3 linked regions of the Prochlorococcus marinus str. MIT 1013 genome follow. Each later gene encodes a partner of the first gene's protein in a complex. Links are inferred from orthologs where the notes say so. Each region holds a gene or a part of one and is shown in the gene's direction. Other genes may lie near its edges. The genes, in order: accC, accD and accB.

Evidence for each region.
Region 2: the proteins of accC (region 1) and accD are in contact, whole or in part, in a solved structure (PDB 8UXZ), measured with the Escherichia coli proteins. The link is inferred for Prochlorococcus marinus str. MIT 1013 from one-to-one orthologs.
Region 3: the proteins of accC (region 1) and accB are in contact, whole or in part, in a solved structure (PDB 8UXZ), measured with the Escherichia coli proteins. The link is inferred for Prochlorococcus marinus str. MIT 1013 from one-to-one orthologs.

Annotation. Positions count from the first base shown.
Region 1 is NZ_CP114778.1:1,575,078-1,580,032, forward strand. What follows is about bases 1,318-4,173. They hold accC (acetyl-CoA carboxylase biotin carboxylase subunit), read left to right. Parts: upstream 1,318-2,001; coding sequence 2,002-3,345; downstream 3,346-4,173. Other genes in these bases: O5633_RS08970 (glycosyl transferase), read right to left, coding at 1,318-1,768; O5633_RS08985 (YggT family protein), read right to left, coding at 3,359-3,658; psbX (photosystem II reaction center protein PsbX), read left to right, coding at 3,746-3,916; O5633_RS08995 (Ycf66 family protein), read left to right, coding at 4,000-4,173. In the rest of the region: O5633_RS08965 (PRC-barrel domain-containing protein), read left to right, coding at 1-490; more of O5633_RS08970, read right to left, coding at 491-1,317; more of O5633_RS08995, read left to right, coding at 4,174-4,955. UniProt on the Escherichia coli protein: This protein is a component of the acetyl coenzyme A carboxylase complex; first, biotin carboxylase catalyzes the carboxylation of the carrier protein and then the transcarboxylase transfers the carboxyl group to form malonyl-CoA.
Region 2 is NZ_CP114778.1:195,999-200,881, reverse strand. Bases 821-3,604 are described here. They hold accD (acetyl-CoA carboxylase, carboxyltransferase subunit beta), read left to right. Parts: upstream 821-1,662; coding sequence 1,663-2,547; downstream 2,548-3,604. Other genes in these bases: O5633_RS01010 (Gfo/Idh/MocA family protein), read left to right, coding at 2,966-3,604; O5633_RS01015 (hypothetical protein), read left to right, coding at 2,540-2,944; O5633_RS01025 (prepilin peptidase), read left to right, coding at 1,123-1,602; O5633_RS01030 (phosphoribulokinase), read left to right, coding at 821-1,064. In the rest of the region: leuB (3-isopropylmalate dehydrogenase), read left to right, coding at 1-74; more of O5633_RS01030, read left to right, coding at 162-820; more of O5633_RS01010, read left to right, coding at 3,605-4,066; O5633_RS01005 (class I fructose-bisphosphate aldolase), read left to right, coding at 4,165-4,883.
Region 3 is NZ_CP114778.1:1,463,853-1,468,910, forward strand. The notes cover bases 296-3,254. They hold accB (acetyl-CoA carboxylase biotin carboxyl carrier protein), read left to right. Parts: upstream 296-1,505; coding sequence 1,506-2,003; downstream 2,004-3,254. Other genes in these bases: O5633_RS08455 (peptidylprolyl isomerase), read right to left, coding at 296-882; efp (elongation factor P), read left to right, coding at 946-1,509; pdxA (4-hydroxythreonine-4-phosphate dehydrogenase PdxA), read right to left, coding at 2,013-3,038; O5633_RS08475 (SDR family oxidoreductase), read right to left, coding at 3,217-3,254. In the rest of the region: more of O5633_RS08455, read right to left, coding at 1-295; more of O5633_RS08475, read right to left, coding at 3,255-4,113; O5633_RS08480 (HNH endonuclease), read right to left, coding at 4,375-4,785; O5633_RS08485 (DUF6554 family protein), read right to left, coding at 4,929-5,058. UniProt on the Escherichia coli protein: This protein is a component of the acetyl coenzyme A carboxylase complex; first, biotin carboxylase catalyzes the carboxylation of the carrier protein and then the transcarboxylase transfers the carboxyl group to form malonyl-CoA.

The DNA of each region.
Region 1 (4,955 bases):
TAGTGGTTTCCTTGAAAAGCTTGGTGTAGGTAATTCGGGATTTGAAGAAAGCGAAAGAGAAAGGTACAGAGTTAATCTGGTTCCAGTGGAAAATCAATTAACTTCTGGTGAGATTGAAAATGATGATCAAAGACTTCTAGAACAATCCCAAGAGGAAATATTTGAAGAAGAAGAGATGGAATTCGTAGAATTACAAGATTCAGAAGAACAACAATATAATAAAGAATTAAGATATTTAGATGAACCTAATCAGTCATCAATTTATTCTGAAATTGATGAAGATGAAGTAAACTATAATCAATCAAAAATCAAAAATACATCTGACAACTTGCAGGCTAAAATGTCCTATCAAAATACTAAGAATAGATCAAAAATTTCAAGAGTAGAAGAACCGATGGATGTCGAACCTTTAGAAAAATCTTCAACAACAAATTCTCAAGATATGAAACCTAATGATAAAGAACTTATAGACATTGAAGATCCATGGTGATTAATTTAAAAGATTTTCTTCTTTAAGAAGATCAATAATTTGCTGACAAAATTTTTTGGTTGCTCCTTTACTACCCCTAAGTGCTTGTAAGTCTTTTTTTTGTCCGGAAAGCCTTGAGGGTGAATTAAGCCAATCAATAGTTTCTTCAGCTATTTGTTTGGGGGTTATATGCCCTACTCTTTCTGGAACAATCATCCTTTTTGCAGATATATTTGGCCAAGCCATATATCCTCTTTTTTTGAGTTTTATAAAGCTAATTAATAATCCTAAGCACCATTTTAAAATTGGTAATCTAGCTATTAAACCTACAAATCCATCCCATGCTTCCATAACTAAAATGTGTTGTGTAGGAACAACAACTATCATTGGAATATTTAATGATCCCAGCTCAGATGTATTTGCCCCTATTGTTGTTAGTGCAATATCACACTGGCTTAAATCACTATATGCTGGATGCTTCTCTTGTATTAAAATGACTGTAGAATTTTTGGTTATCAATATTCCTCTTCCTTCTTTTTTATTCGCTTTAGTAATTGACTTGATTCCAGATTTATATTGTTTTGAAATTGGATTTTTGCTGCTACCAAAGTATTTCAGTTCATTTATATTTGTGGTTGGAGCAAGTGGCATTAGAAACTTACAATCTGGCATTGATTTTGATATTTTATCTGCTACATCAAGAAAGAAAGGTATTCCAATTTTTAGTTTCGCACTTTTTGAACCTGGCAGGAGAGCAATCCACTTTCCAGAGGGGAGTGGATCATCAATTTTTGCAGTTTCAGTTAAGTCAGCTGTTAGGTCTCCTATGACTGAACAACGAGGTTGAATTCGTTTTGGTAATTTATCAACAATCCTTTTGGACATTGCAACAATTCTATTATTCCAAAAAGGCCATCTGGCAATCCACTCTGCATATGTCATATGTAAATATCCCAATCTTGCTGAAAGTAGAACACTCCAAAATTGATCTCCTCCTAAAAAAATTACTAAGCCGTTGGATGGCCATGATCCAAACTTTTTAGGGTTTAAAAGAAGCTCCAAGAAATTTTTTGCTTTTATTATTTTTTCAAATTGCAACCATTTTTTGGCAGCAATAATTTCAAGACCAGTTGCATTTGGGCATGGAACAAGTACCAAATTTAAAGATATTGAAGAATTATTTACTCTAGGTTTTAGCTCTATATGTTTATGAAGTTCTTTAGCAAGTGGCTTCACCCAAGTCGCTAGTTCGCCTGGTCCATTTGAGACAAAAATAATTGCTAAAGAATTATGACTCATTTATTGATGAGTATCAGTTTTAAGAATGCGGATGGCGAGACTTGAACTCGCAAGGCCGAAGCCACATGTTCCTTAGACATGCGCGTATACCAATTCCGCCACATCCGCAATTTACTCAGTTAAGCACTAAGTAACCCTGATCATAATGCTTAACCTATTAAGGTTCTACTTAATGGGTTTCAATCTTGGGCACCAATACTGATACGATCCAGATGAGGACTTAATAATTTTGAATGCCCATAGGCAAACTGCTGATAGCTAATCGTGGCGAAATAGCTTTAAGAATTCTCCGAAGCTGTCGTGAGATGGGGATAGCTACGGTAGCTGTTTACAGTACTGTTGATAAAAATGCGTTACATGTTCAATTAGCTGATGAAGCTGTATGCGTTGGAGATTCGCCTAGCAGTAAAAGTTATCTAAATGTTCCAAACATACTTGCTGCCGCAACTTCAAGAGGAGTAGATGCTATTCACCCTGGTTATGGCTTTTTAGCTGAGAATGATCGATTTGCAGAGATTTGCGGTGACCACGGGCTTATTTTTGTAGGCCCATCTCCTCATGCAATACGTTCCATGGGTGACAAGTCGACAGCTAAATCGACTATGCAAAAGGTTGGAGTACCTACCGTCCCTGGAAGTGAGGGTTTGCTCGATACTGTTTCAGATGCATCCAAGCTTGCCGCTGAAATGGGTTATCCAGTAATGATTAAAGCAACTGCAGGAGGCGGTGGAAGAGGCATGCGTTTAGTTAGTCATGCTGATGAATTGGAGAATCTTTTTAAAGCTGCGCAGGGGGAAGCAGAGGCTGCATTTGGCAACCCAGGACTTTATATGGAGAAATTTATTGATCGCCCAAGGCATGTAGAGGTTCAAATTCTTGCTGACCGATTTGGTAACGTCGTTCATCTCGGAGAAAGAGATTGCTCGATTCAAAGACGGCATCAGAAATTGTTAGAGGAATCACCAAGTCCAGCTTTAGATGATCAGCTAAGAATAAGAATGGGAGAAGCTGCAGTTTCAGCAGCAAAAAGCATCAATTACGAAGGCGCTGGAACAGTGGAATTCTTGCTTGATCGACACGGAAGTTTTTATTTTATGGAAATGAATACTCGAATACAGGTAGAACATCCTGTTACTGAGTTAGTTACTGGTATGGATCTAATTTCAGAACAATTACTTATAGCTGGAGGAGAAAAATTAAAATTTACTCAAGCAGAGATCAAGCTTGAGGGACATGCAATTGAATGTAGAATTAACGCTGAAGATCCAAGTCACAACTTTCGACCTTCTCCAGGAAAAATCACAGGTTGGTTACCTCCTGGTGGACCGGGTGTAAGGGTAGATAGCCACGTTTACACTGGTTACGATATTCCTCCTTTTTATGATTCTTTAATAGGAAAATTAATTGTTTGGGGAAGGGATAGAGAAGCTGCACTAAAAAGGATGGAAAGAGCTTTAAATGAATGTGCAGTCACAGGAATTACTACAACTATTGATTTTCATTTGAAATTACTTAAAAGAAAAGAATTTATAAAAGGTGATGTTCATACAAAGTTTGTCGAACAAGAAATGTTGTAAATAGCTATAAATATCAAAATATAATTTGAGTCAATAAACCTTGTTGACCAAGAAACAATTCTCGAAAAAGACTTAAGAGGCCTACCCAAATAATCGGAGTAACATCTACACCACCTATCGGAGCAACAATTTTTCGAGTAGACACTAGAACAGGTTCAGTTGGCAAGAAGATAATTGGCCAAAAACCAGTTCTTAAATCTATTTTTGGGTACCAAGTCAAAATAATTCTTAGAAGGAATGCAAGGGTTAGCGCACCTATTAAAAAACTCATTAAAAAATGTAGGGTTGGGAGACTTTTAACTAACAGAGGCATCACAAAGCTCAAAGCATTATTGAATAGATGGTTTAAATCATCTTTTATTGCGTAAGATTACTCGGTCTTGCATAAGAATTAGCTGAAATGGCTTTTCATTTATTAAATTTGTTCCTTAGTGCTGGAGCTTCTAGTCAAGCTGCTACAAGTTCTGCTGTTGGAATGATAGGAAGTTTTCTTGCAGCTGGAGCTTTGATAGTTGCACCTGCTGCTGCTGCCTTGATTTGGGTTAGTCAAAAAGATGCATTGAGTAGATAGCCCTAGCAATCACCTATTTATGCCATAGACTAATAACAATAAGGTTGTTTTCAACCTGAATATGTTTATTTAAGAGGACAAACTTGGTCAATGCCAGTCTCAATTGGGCCAGCATTGTTGGCATAGTTCTTGCTGTATGCGGAGCTGGCTTATATTTTCTTAGATCTTTTAAGCCAGCATTGGCAAGAGATTACGATGTTTTTTTTGCTGCCATTGGCTTGCTCTGTGGCGGAATACTTTTTTTCCAAGGATGGCGTTTAGATCCTATTCTTCAATTTGGACAGTTTTTGCTTGCTGGGACCACTGTTTTCTTTGCTTATGAAAGTGTTCGTCTGAGAGGTATTGCAACCGATCAAGCACGAAGATCTTCATATTTTGATGATGAACCTGAGTTACCAAGATCCTCCAGAGGAGGTTTGTCTGATGCAGGCTCTGATAGAAATTATGATCGATTTGAGGAATCTCAACCTATTAATAGAAGATTTTCAGGGAGAGAAGATTATCAAGAAGAATATGCAGATGATGAAAATTATGGAAGACGTCCATCGAGGGCGGTAATTCCTGAGCAGGCTGTAAGTAGAAGGCCAAGAAATATTAGTTCTTCAGAAATTAATACTCGAAGAGCTGAAACAGAAAGTAGAATGGGACGATTTGATAATTCAGAATCTTCCTCAGTTAGAGGCTCAAGTTTTGGAGACAGGCGAACTAGCCGACAAGAAACTAGAAGAGGCTCCCGTCCCTCCGCTAGTGGTCAAAATTCAAGTCGTAGAAGAAATGTAGCCCCTAACTCTTCTCAAGAATCATCTTCAAGGCTAAATTCTGATAATCAAACTAGTAACTATAATGCATCCAGGAGGTCTTCTAAAACTAATAATAGTATTGAAGATGCAGCTTTTTCTAGTTCTGAAAAAGGTGTAAGACGAGTAAGTAGAAGACCTGCGCAAAACTCTGATGCGACCCCTACTAAAGAAAGACCATCTTCTAAAAGCTCGTATTCATCATCCAAAAGAAAGTCGTCGAGACCAAGAGATAACAGTTC
Region 2 (4,883 bases), 1.4 Mb from region 1 along the record:
TAATGAGCAATCAGACAACTAAACAGGTTGGTTGCTCTCAAATGGGTGAACTATTGGCAGAAAAATTAAAATAATTAGTTCACAAATTAAAAAACTCTTTGAATAGTTTCCCTTTGAGGGTCAGTCGACCTGTAAAAATGAAAGTCAATACATAAGCGTCGATGTCAAAGCTTCACCCAGTAGTAGCTGTAACTGGTTCATCCGGAGCAGGAACAAGCACCGTTAAAAGAGCATTTGAGCATATATTTGCTCGTGAAAAGATTATCCCTGCAGTTGTTGAAGGAGATAGTTATCACCGTTTTGAGAGAATGCCGATGAAAAAGGCAATGTCTGAGGCACTTTCAAGAGGTGAAAATTTTTCTCATTTTGGGCCAGAGGCAAATTTATTCGACAAATTAGAAGACCTGTTTAGTCAATATGGAAAAACTGGTGGAGGTCAAAAAAGATATTATTTACATAGCCCAGAAGAAGCAGAGGAACATAACACACGTTTAGGAACAAAATTAGATCCAGGTCAATTCACTCCCTGGGAAGATATTCCAACAGGAACCGACCTTTTGTTTTATGAAGGACTACACGGTGGAGTAGTAGGAAAAGATTATGATGTGGCTTCATTCGCTGATTTACTTGTTGGTGTAGTACCAATTACCAATCTCGAATGGATTCAAAAAATACATCGAGATAACGCAGAACGAGGATATTCAGCCGAAACAATCGTCGATACAATTTTGAGAAGAATGCCTGATTATATCAATCACATATGTCCTCAATTTAGCCGAACAGATATTAATTTCCAGAGAGTACCGACAATTGATACGTCAAACCCATTTATTTGCAGGAATATTCCAACACCTGACGAAAGCTTTGTAATTATTCATTTCAGAAAAGGTTCAAGAGAAAAATGGGGAATTGACTTCCAATATTTATTAGGAATGATACACGATTCATTTATGTCAAGTCCGACAAGTATTGTTGTCAACGGTGGAAAAATGGGGTTTGCAATGGAACTTATTCTTACACCTATTATTCATAAGATGATAGAAGAGAAAAAAGCAGCAGGATAACAAAGTCAATCAATTCAAGCTAATAATATCTATTTTTAATAAATAAAGTTAATAAATAATGGTGATTATCATATCCTTTACTTTTATACTTTTATACATGTTATTTTCTATCTGTATTGAAGATATAAATACAATGATAATAGCTGAAAATAAATTAATACTATTATCTATATTGGGTATTGTTTACTTAATATGTAAGGGCTTATCAAATGAAAAAATAGCTGTTAAAGATTTAATTATAAATAATTCTTTTTCAATGATTATTATCTTTATAGTAATGTATTCAATAAGTTATGTAAGTTATAAAATTTTTGGAGTAAATTCATTAGGTATGGGTGACATAAAACTCTCTTCTATTAGTACAATATGGATTGGTATTGAATTGAGCTTTTTATCATTATGCATTTCATTTTTATTATCAGCTATATATAGTTTACATGGAAAAATTACTAAACGAATCAAGCCATTTCAACAGTATCCATTTGCGCCATTTCTATCAATTGGGATATTCTGTTCATGGATTATAGATAAGATTTAAACTTTCTAATCCCTTTTACGGGTCACAAGGTATTAAATTAAATTCAATCACAAAATAGAAGTGTCATTATTCGACTGGTTTGCTGATAGAAGGAAAGGCCAATTTGTTGGCAAAGTCACTCAGGAATCTGAAGAAAGTGATGGACTATGGGAAAAATGTCCAGAATGTGGACAAGTAGTTTATAGAAAAGATTTAATAGATAATTGCAGTGTTTGTAATAATTGTGGGCATCACAATCGAATAGATAGTAAAGAGAGAATAAGACTAATTACTGATCCAAATACATTCAAATCAATAAATAATCATTTAACTCCAGTTGACCCACTAGGTTTTAAAGATCGACGAGCTTACGCAGATAGGCTCAGAGAAAGTCAAGCTAGCACTGGTCTTAAAGATGGTGTAATAACAGGTACATGCAAAGTTAATTCTATTCCTATGGCATTAGCCGTAATGGATTTCAGATTCATGGGTGGCTCAATGGGATCTGTGGTAGGAGAGAAGATCACAAGGCTTATCGAACACTCAACCAAAGAAAAATTGCCATTGTTAATTGTTTGCGCATCGGGTGGTGCTCGAATGCAAGAAGGGATGTTAAGCCTGATGCAAATGGCAAAAATTTCAGGGGCGCTTGAACGACATAGAGACGCACAGTTGCTCTATATGCCTTTACTTACACATCCCACCACTGGAGGAGTTACTGCTAGTTTTGCCATGCTTGGAGATTTAATACTTGCAGAGCCCAAAGCACTTATTGGATTTGCAGGGAGAAGAGTCATTGAACAAACATTGAGAGAAAAACTCCCTGATAATTTCCAAACAGCAGAATATCTTCAAGACCATGGTTTCGTAGATACCATTGTCCCTAGAACAGAACTTAAAGAAACTTTGGCAAAGATACTTCGATTACATAAGACACAAGAACTAAAGTTAAAAACTAATGCATAAAACAAATCCAAAGATAAAAAATAAACTTGATTATCTATTAAACATCTTAGTCCTTTTATTAATAATTTTATTCAATAGGACAAATTTATTATATGCAGCCAATATTAATTGGGTTGAAGTTAGTAAAACTCAAGCCGGAATTCAATATTTAGATATAGATAGTATAGATATTAAAGGGAAAGGAATAATAGAAGTAACCACAAAATACTTGAAAATCGATACTAATGAATCAAGGAAAATTGAAGAGAATATTTATATAATGAAAATCAATTGCATGACTAATAAATTCAAGGATATTTCAGTTAATGGTAAAAAGAATTTATCCGCGAAATGGGAAGAGCCTAATGGGGATAAACTATTAGATGATGTAATTTCAGATAGCTGCGAAAATGTTTAAGCTCATCAATTATTTAAAAGAATGATCAATACAGATCATCCGATCCGCATAGCAATTGCAGGACTAGGTTTCGGTGAAAGTGTTCATATCCCTGCATCATTATCTAATAAGAATATTGAGCTTGTGGGATTGTGGCATCCTCGGCCAGAAAGGCTTAAAGAAGTCTGCAATAAGCACAATCTTCGTGCCTACGAGACCTGGGAGGATTTAGTAAATGATTCCAAAGTAGATGGAATAATCATAGCTACTCCGCCAGCACCCAGATACGAGCTTGCACTAGAGGCAATTAAAGGAGGAAAACATCTTTTACTAGAAAAGCCAACTTGCTTAAACTCTGAAGAAGTAAAAGAACTGCAAAGAAATGCCCTAAAAAGAAATTTAAAAATAGCTGTCGATTACGAATATCGAGCGGTTCCTCTGTTCATGCAAGCAAAGCGAATAATTAACGAGAAGAAACTAGATGAACCTTATTTTGTGAAACTAGATTGGCTAATGAGCAGCAGAGCTAATCCAGATAGACCATGGAATTGGTATTCAGACGAAGATTCTGGTGGAGGGGTATTGGGCGCGTTAGGTACCCATGCTTTTGACATGATTCATTGGCTCATTGGCCCAACTCATTCATTAAGCGCAATAAATTCGACTTCAATCAAACAAAGATATTGTACCCAATCAAAAACCACTAAAAAAGTGACAAGTGAAGATGTAAGCATTTCTCAACTACAAATTAAAAGCATTAGTAACAATTTGATTCCAGTCCAAGTAAATCTCTCTGCCGTAACAAAACAAAGCAGGGGTTTTAGTCTAGAAATTTATGGAAGCAATGGAACTCTTATTCTTAGCAGTGACAATCAGAACGATTATGTGCACGGATTTGGGCTGTGGTTCTCAACTAAGGAAGAAGTTCTTAAAAGTATTCAACCAGATTCAGATCTTTCTTTTTCAAAAATTTGGACAGATGGACGAATTGCCCCAGTAGCAAGAATACAAAACTGGTGGGTTCAAAGCATAAAAGACGGTACACCAGTTATTCCAGGCTTGGCTGAGGGATTAGCAAGCCAAATTGTTTGTGACAAGATTAAAGAATCAAACTCGATTGGAATGAAGCTTGAAATCAATTAGAGATATACACTAAATAAAAAAAAATTTTTTTTAGGTGTAATAAGCCACAAAAAGGGCCTTTGATATGGAATAATCTTAAGGAAATTTTTGTTGCATAAATGGCACTCTCGTACTACGCAGAAGAACTAAAGAAAACAGCAAGTGCCATAGCCCAGCCAGGCAAAGGGATTCTTGCTGTTGATGAATCAACTAAAACAGTAGGTAAAAGGCTTGCTTCAATAGGTGTTGAGAACACTGAGGACAACAGAAAAGCATATAGAGGTATGCTTTTCACCACAGAAGGTCTTGGAAACTTTATAAGCGGAGCGATTCTTTTTGAAGAAACTCTTTTCCAGAACCATCCAGATGGTGAGCCAATGGTTAAAAAGCTTGAGAAGCTAGGAATAATTCCAGGAATCAAGGTTGATAAAGGTCTAAGACCATTAGCTGGTGGACACGATGTAGAAACTTTTTGTTCAGGTTTAGACGGTCTTGTTGAAAGAGCTGCTGATTATTACGAGCAAGGTGCAAGATTTGCTAAATGGAGAGCAGTGCTTCAAATAACAGACGATGGTTGTCCTTCTAAACTTTCTATTAGAGAAAATGCTTGGGGTTTAGCAAGATACGCTAGATCAGTACAAGAATCTGGCTTGGTTCCAATTATTGAACCTGAAATCTTAATGGATGGTTCTCATTCAATTGAAAAGACAGCAGCAGTTCAAGAAGAAGTAATTAAAGAAGTTTACTTAGCTTGCCAGGTAAACGGAGTACTTTTAGAGGGAACTCTTCTAAAGCCATCAATGACGGTTCAAGGTGCTGACAGCTCAACGAAAGCTGA
Region 3 (5,058 bases), 110 kb from region 1 along the record:
ATCATTTAAATCCGTATCAGAGTGTGCCCAGCCAAGTGTTCCTAAAGTTGCGAATGGAAGAACTGGCGTTTCAGTGTAAAGACCAACGTCTTCAAAAGTTTGTCCATAAAGTGTATCTTGAAGATTAGGTGTTCTTATTTCTAGTGGAACTTTTCTTAACTCATTATTATCAGGGTTTACATATCCAATCTCTTCTCCTTTTGGATCACCAGTTTGAAGAATAAAAAATTCTTCAGCTCTATTAATTGGCAACCCATCGTAAAAACCCTTTAATGAAAGATCTATAAATGCACCAGCCGTTAAAGGAGCATTATAACCATCAATAATTGCACTCATATCTCCTTTTGATGTTTTTATCTCTACATTTGCTCTGCCTAAAAGCCGTGGTAAATTGTCATATTCAATTGGTATTTTATATGGAAAGTTATTAGTTATTAAAAGAGATTCTAAATCATCAATTGTTTTTAAACTTTTACGTCTGACGTCAAGAAATGAGACTTTATTCTTTTCGTTCGCTATTTGCCCTAATTCATCAAGTTCTTCTTTCAGATTGGATAGCAGATTAGATGCTTGGTTCTTATTTTCATCTGGTATGGAGTCAAGAATTTGATTTTTTCTGTTACTAACTAAGAATTGACTTCTTGAGGTGGCTTTGCTGATTGCTGACCATCTGCTTCCTCGAAGATCATCGCTGGTATCTTCCAGTTTGTTTTGTAATTCACGTAATTCCTTTTGGTCAATCGGTAAAGAATTTCTTAAGATTGCATATGGATCCTTTAGCCGATTACCCTTAGGAAGGCTTGCAACAGCAGGTTCAATCCATGGAGAGCTCAAAGAAAATAGGATTGTTATCAGGGCAAGAATGCAAATCTTTTTTGCCATGTTAATTCTATGTTTTGCATGACTTTCGCACAGACTTATGATCGATTGGTATCTTTTGTGTGAATGATTTCAACTAACGACTTTCGCACTGGCACTACGATCGAGTTAGACGGTGCGGTTTGGCGTGTTATTGAATTTCTACATGTCAAGCCTGGTAAGGGTTCTGCATTCGTCAGGACTAAATTAAAAGCTGTTGTGAGCGGTAGTGTTGTAGATAAGACCTTTAGAGCAGGGGAAATGGTTCCACAAGCTCTTCTGGAGAAATCAAAGTTGCAACATACATACATGGACGGAGATGATTTTGTATTTATGGATATGACTTCTTATGAAGAAACAAGCTTAACAGCTAAACAAATTGGTGAAAGCAGGAAATATCTAAAGGAAGGTATGGAGGTTAATGTAGTGTCTTGGAATGAAAAACCTCTTGAAGTTGAATTACCCAATTCAGTTGTTTTAGAAATAAAAGAAACTGACCCTGGTGTTAAAGGTGATACTGCTTCGGGAGGTACAAAGCCTGCAATCTTGGAAACAGGAGCTCAAGTAATGGTCCCATTATTTATTTCAATTGGTGAGAAAATTCGAGTAGATACTCGAAATGACACTTATCTAGGCCGAGAAACACAATGACTATGAATCTTGATCACGAAGAGCTTCATCGCTTGTTGGCAACTTTAGCTGAGAGCGATATTCAAGAGTTTCGACTTGAGGGAGAAGACTTTTTTTTGGAGGTTAAACGCAATCTTGGCGGTTCTTTTGATTCAATCTCCTCTCAAAAGAGAATTACATCAGAAGAGATTGATACACCAATGCCTCAACGCAAAATCGAGGCTTCCTCAGTACAAAGCACGCCTCCGCCTTCGGTCCCTGGATCACGCTCTGATTTGGTCGAAGTAACTGCTCCTATGGTTGGCACCTTTTATCGTGCACCAGGCCCAGAAGAGCCACCTTTCGTAGACATTGGGTCGAAAATTAGTGTTGGCCAAGCTGTTTGTATTCTTGAGGCAATGAAATTAATGAATGAGCTCGAGTCAGAGGTTAGTGGAGAAGTAATTGAAATTCTTGTTGAAAATGGAACACCAGTTGAGTTTGGACAGGTTTTAATGCGATTAAAACCTTTATAAAGTTTTTTCTTATTGAGAAAGAAGCCAAGCATTATTTATTGCAGCAATCATGCTTGTTTCTCTAGCTTTGAACTTACCTGCAATATCAAGAGCAGTGCCATGATCAGGTGATGTCCTTACAAAAGGTAGTCCTAGTGTTGTATTAATAGCTTCATCAAAGGCAATTAACTTGACGGGTATTAGACCTTGATCGTGATACAAAGCAAGAATTCCATCAGGAGCATTATTTTTAATTGATTTGCCATTCCATGCATCTGCTGATGAAATCCAGCAGGTATCTGGAGGTATAGGACCACTGATTTTGATTCTTGGATGATCTAGTTTCCATTCATTTAAAATAGGAATAATTATGTTTTGTTCTTCTATTCCAATTTTTCCTTCTTCTCCTGCATGTGGATTTAAGCCCGCTATATGTATTAATGGATTCTCCTTGAACTGAAGACAGAAATTTAATAAGCTATCTAACTTGTATCTAATTAACTCTTTTGTTAAATTATTTTTTATTTTATTAAGAGGTATATGTGTTGTGGCTAATAAAGTATTAAATCTCCATCCATTGTTTGGTGATACTGCGGTAAAAAGCATAGATGTTGTTTTATTAGTTAATTTACCTAATAATTCAGTTTGCCCTGCAAATTTATGACCAGCTTTGTGCCATGCAATTTTTGAAATTGGTGCTGTTACCAGGGCATTAGCTTTTCCTTCTAAAAGTATATTAACTGCATTAAAAAGCCATTCAAAGCTAGCATTACCACTATGAGTATCTACTATTCCTGGAATTATTTTTCTTTCTAAAGGGATATCAATAATATTAAGACTTTTTGGATTGACGATATTACTTATTCCATGCTCAATTAACTTTGAATAAGTTTGATAAATATTCTTTTTGCATCCTACAAGTAAAGGCTGAATATTTTTATTTAAGTATTTAGAACTAAGAGCTTTTAAAGTTATTTCAGTTCCTATTCCTGCAGGATCACCTAATGAAATGATAATGGTATTTTTTTTATCTTTTGATGTTTTAAATTTTGCCATGTTGCAATCCTTTTTGTGATTTTAATTTGCTTAGCTTAAGTAATGAGTGGTCTGTAATTAATTGGAATAAGTTTTCAAATGATATTAAATTAATTTCATTTGATTCTAATTATTAATTAAATCTATATCAATTTTTTAACAAAATAGCGATTAAAAACAAGATGGAAAATAAGGATTATTAATTTATTTTTAATTTTGAGAAACAATTTTTTAAACCAGATTTAAAATCAGGATAAATTAGAGAATAACCAAGTTTTTTACACAATAACTTATTATCAACTTTTCTATTCTCTTGCCAAAAAGAAAGCGCCATAGGGCTCATTGTTTTTTTTGCAATTTCAAAAGGCACTGTTGATGGTAGAGATTTTTTAGCTATTTTCGCTGCTAAAGCAATCACTTCAATATTATTTGTTGGTAAGTTATCGGCTACATTTACTACACATGGATTTTTACCTTTAGCAAAAAGATTTATTAAAAATAAAACAGATCCAGCAATATCGTCGACATGAATCCTTGAAAACACTTGCCCTGGCTTGTCGACCATTTTTGTTGTTCCATTTAAAAGGCTTTCAAATGCAGATCTGCCAGGTCCATAAATTCCTGGCAATCTGAGTATTTGAATAGGCAGCTTTGTCTCTAACCATTGTTTTTCACAAGAAAACCTACGAATGCTTCTTTCTTGTTTAGGATTAGGAGAAGAGTTTTCATTGACCCACTCCCCTTTTGTATCTCCATATACACCGGTAGTTGATAAGTAGCCAACCCATTTTAAATTTCTTGAATTTAGTAATTGAGTCTTGAGTTTAAGTAGAACAGGGTCTTCTCCACTGGATAGAGGAGGAATACAACTTAAAACATGAGTTGCTCCCTCGAAAACTTCATTCGAAAATTCTTTATCAGAGTTAAATATGAAATCAGCTCCTTCGCTATTTTCTTGTCTTCTGCTGCACAATACTTTTACTCCTAGATGTCTTCCTACACTTGCGATCCTTTGACCACTGAATCCACCTCCAAATATAATTAATTTTGATTTGGGTGGCAGAGGATCTAATCGCTTGACAATATCTTCAATCATTAGTACAAATGTATTATGTTGATTTTTTAGCAATGATTGCTTCTTATTTAAAGCCTAGTCTGAATTCCATTAATGGTCATACCAAATTCACGAACGATAAAAGATTATTGGTTCGAAAGAATAATAAAAGCTTGATAAAGCCTTTTCTTGCTTCAATTTTCTTTCTTTATTGTATTCTTTTAATCCCTGAAAGGCCTTCTCATATAGCGTCTATATGTGAAAAATATAATTCTTCTGCCGCTTGTCAAGTTTGGTAGAAATTTAAGCTGCTTGCCAAGAAAAATCTTCATTCAATCCGGATTTTGTTTTCTCAATACTTCTGTTTTGTTTAGGTTGAGCCCATTTAAGAAGTCTCAGAGCTAAACGTATGTCCCCTTCCGTCCATGCTTTGATAGCCATAGAACGTCTTGGGTCGTAAAAACGTTGTTTTCTATACCATTCAAACGCATCATTATCTGTTTTGCTGCCGTTACATGAGAGGCAGGCAGGTACACAATTTTCAGTAATGCTTAATCCACCTTTACTTCGTGGTAAAACATGATCAATTGATTCTGATTTTTTTCCACAATATATACAGCTTTTATTAGTGAATTCATGCAATGATTTGCGCCATCTTCTGTCTCTTAGCTTAGGGCAGAGATCTTCTAAGAAAACCGCATCCCTTTTGTGCATAAGTATTTGTTAACTAAAAGAATTTTGCCTCTATTGACCAATAAGTCAATGTATCGAAAATTGCATTTTTAGAATTTATAAGAATTTTTTTATTTAGCAAGATTGAGTACGAAGCTTTTTTTACTTTTATAACTTAAATTTAATTAATAATTATAACGATCTATATTTTTACCTTTAGGAATTTTTTCTGTATTTTCGATAGATGATTTTACTTCATTTTCTAATTCATTATCATCACTAAACTCTATTGAGCTTGATTCACCTGTATATAAA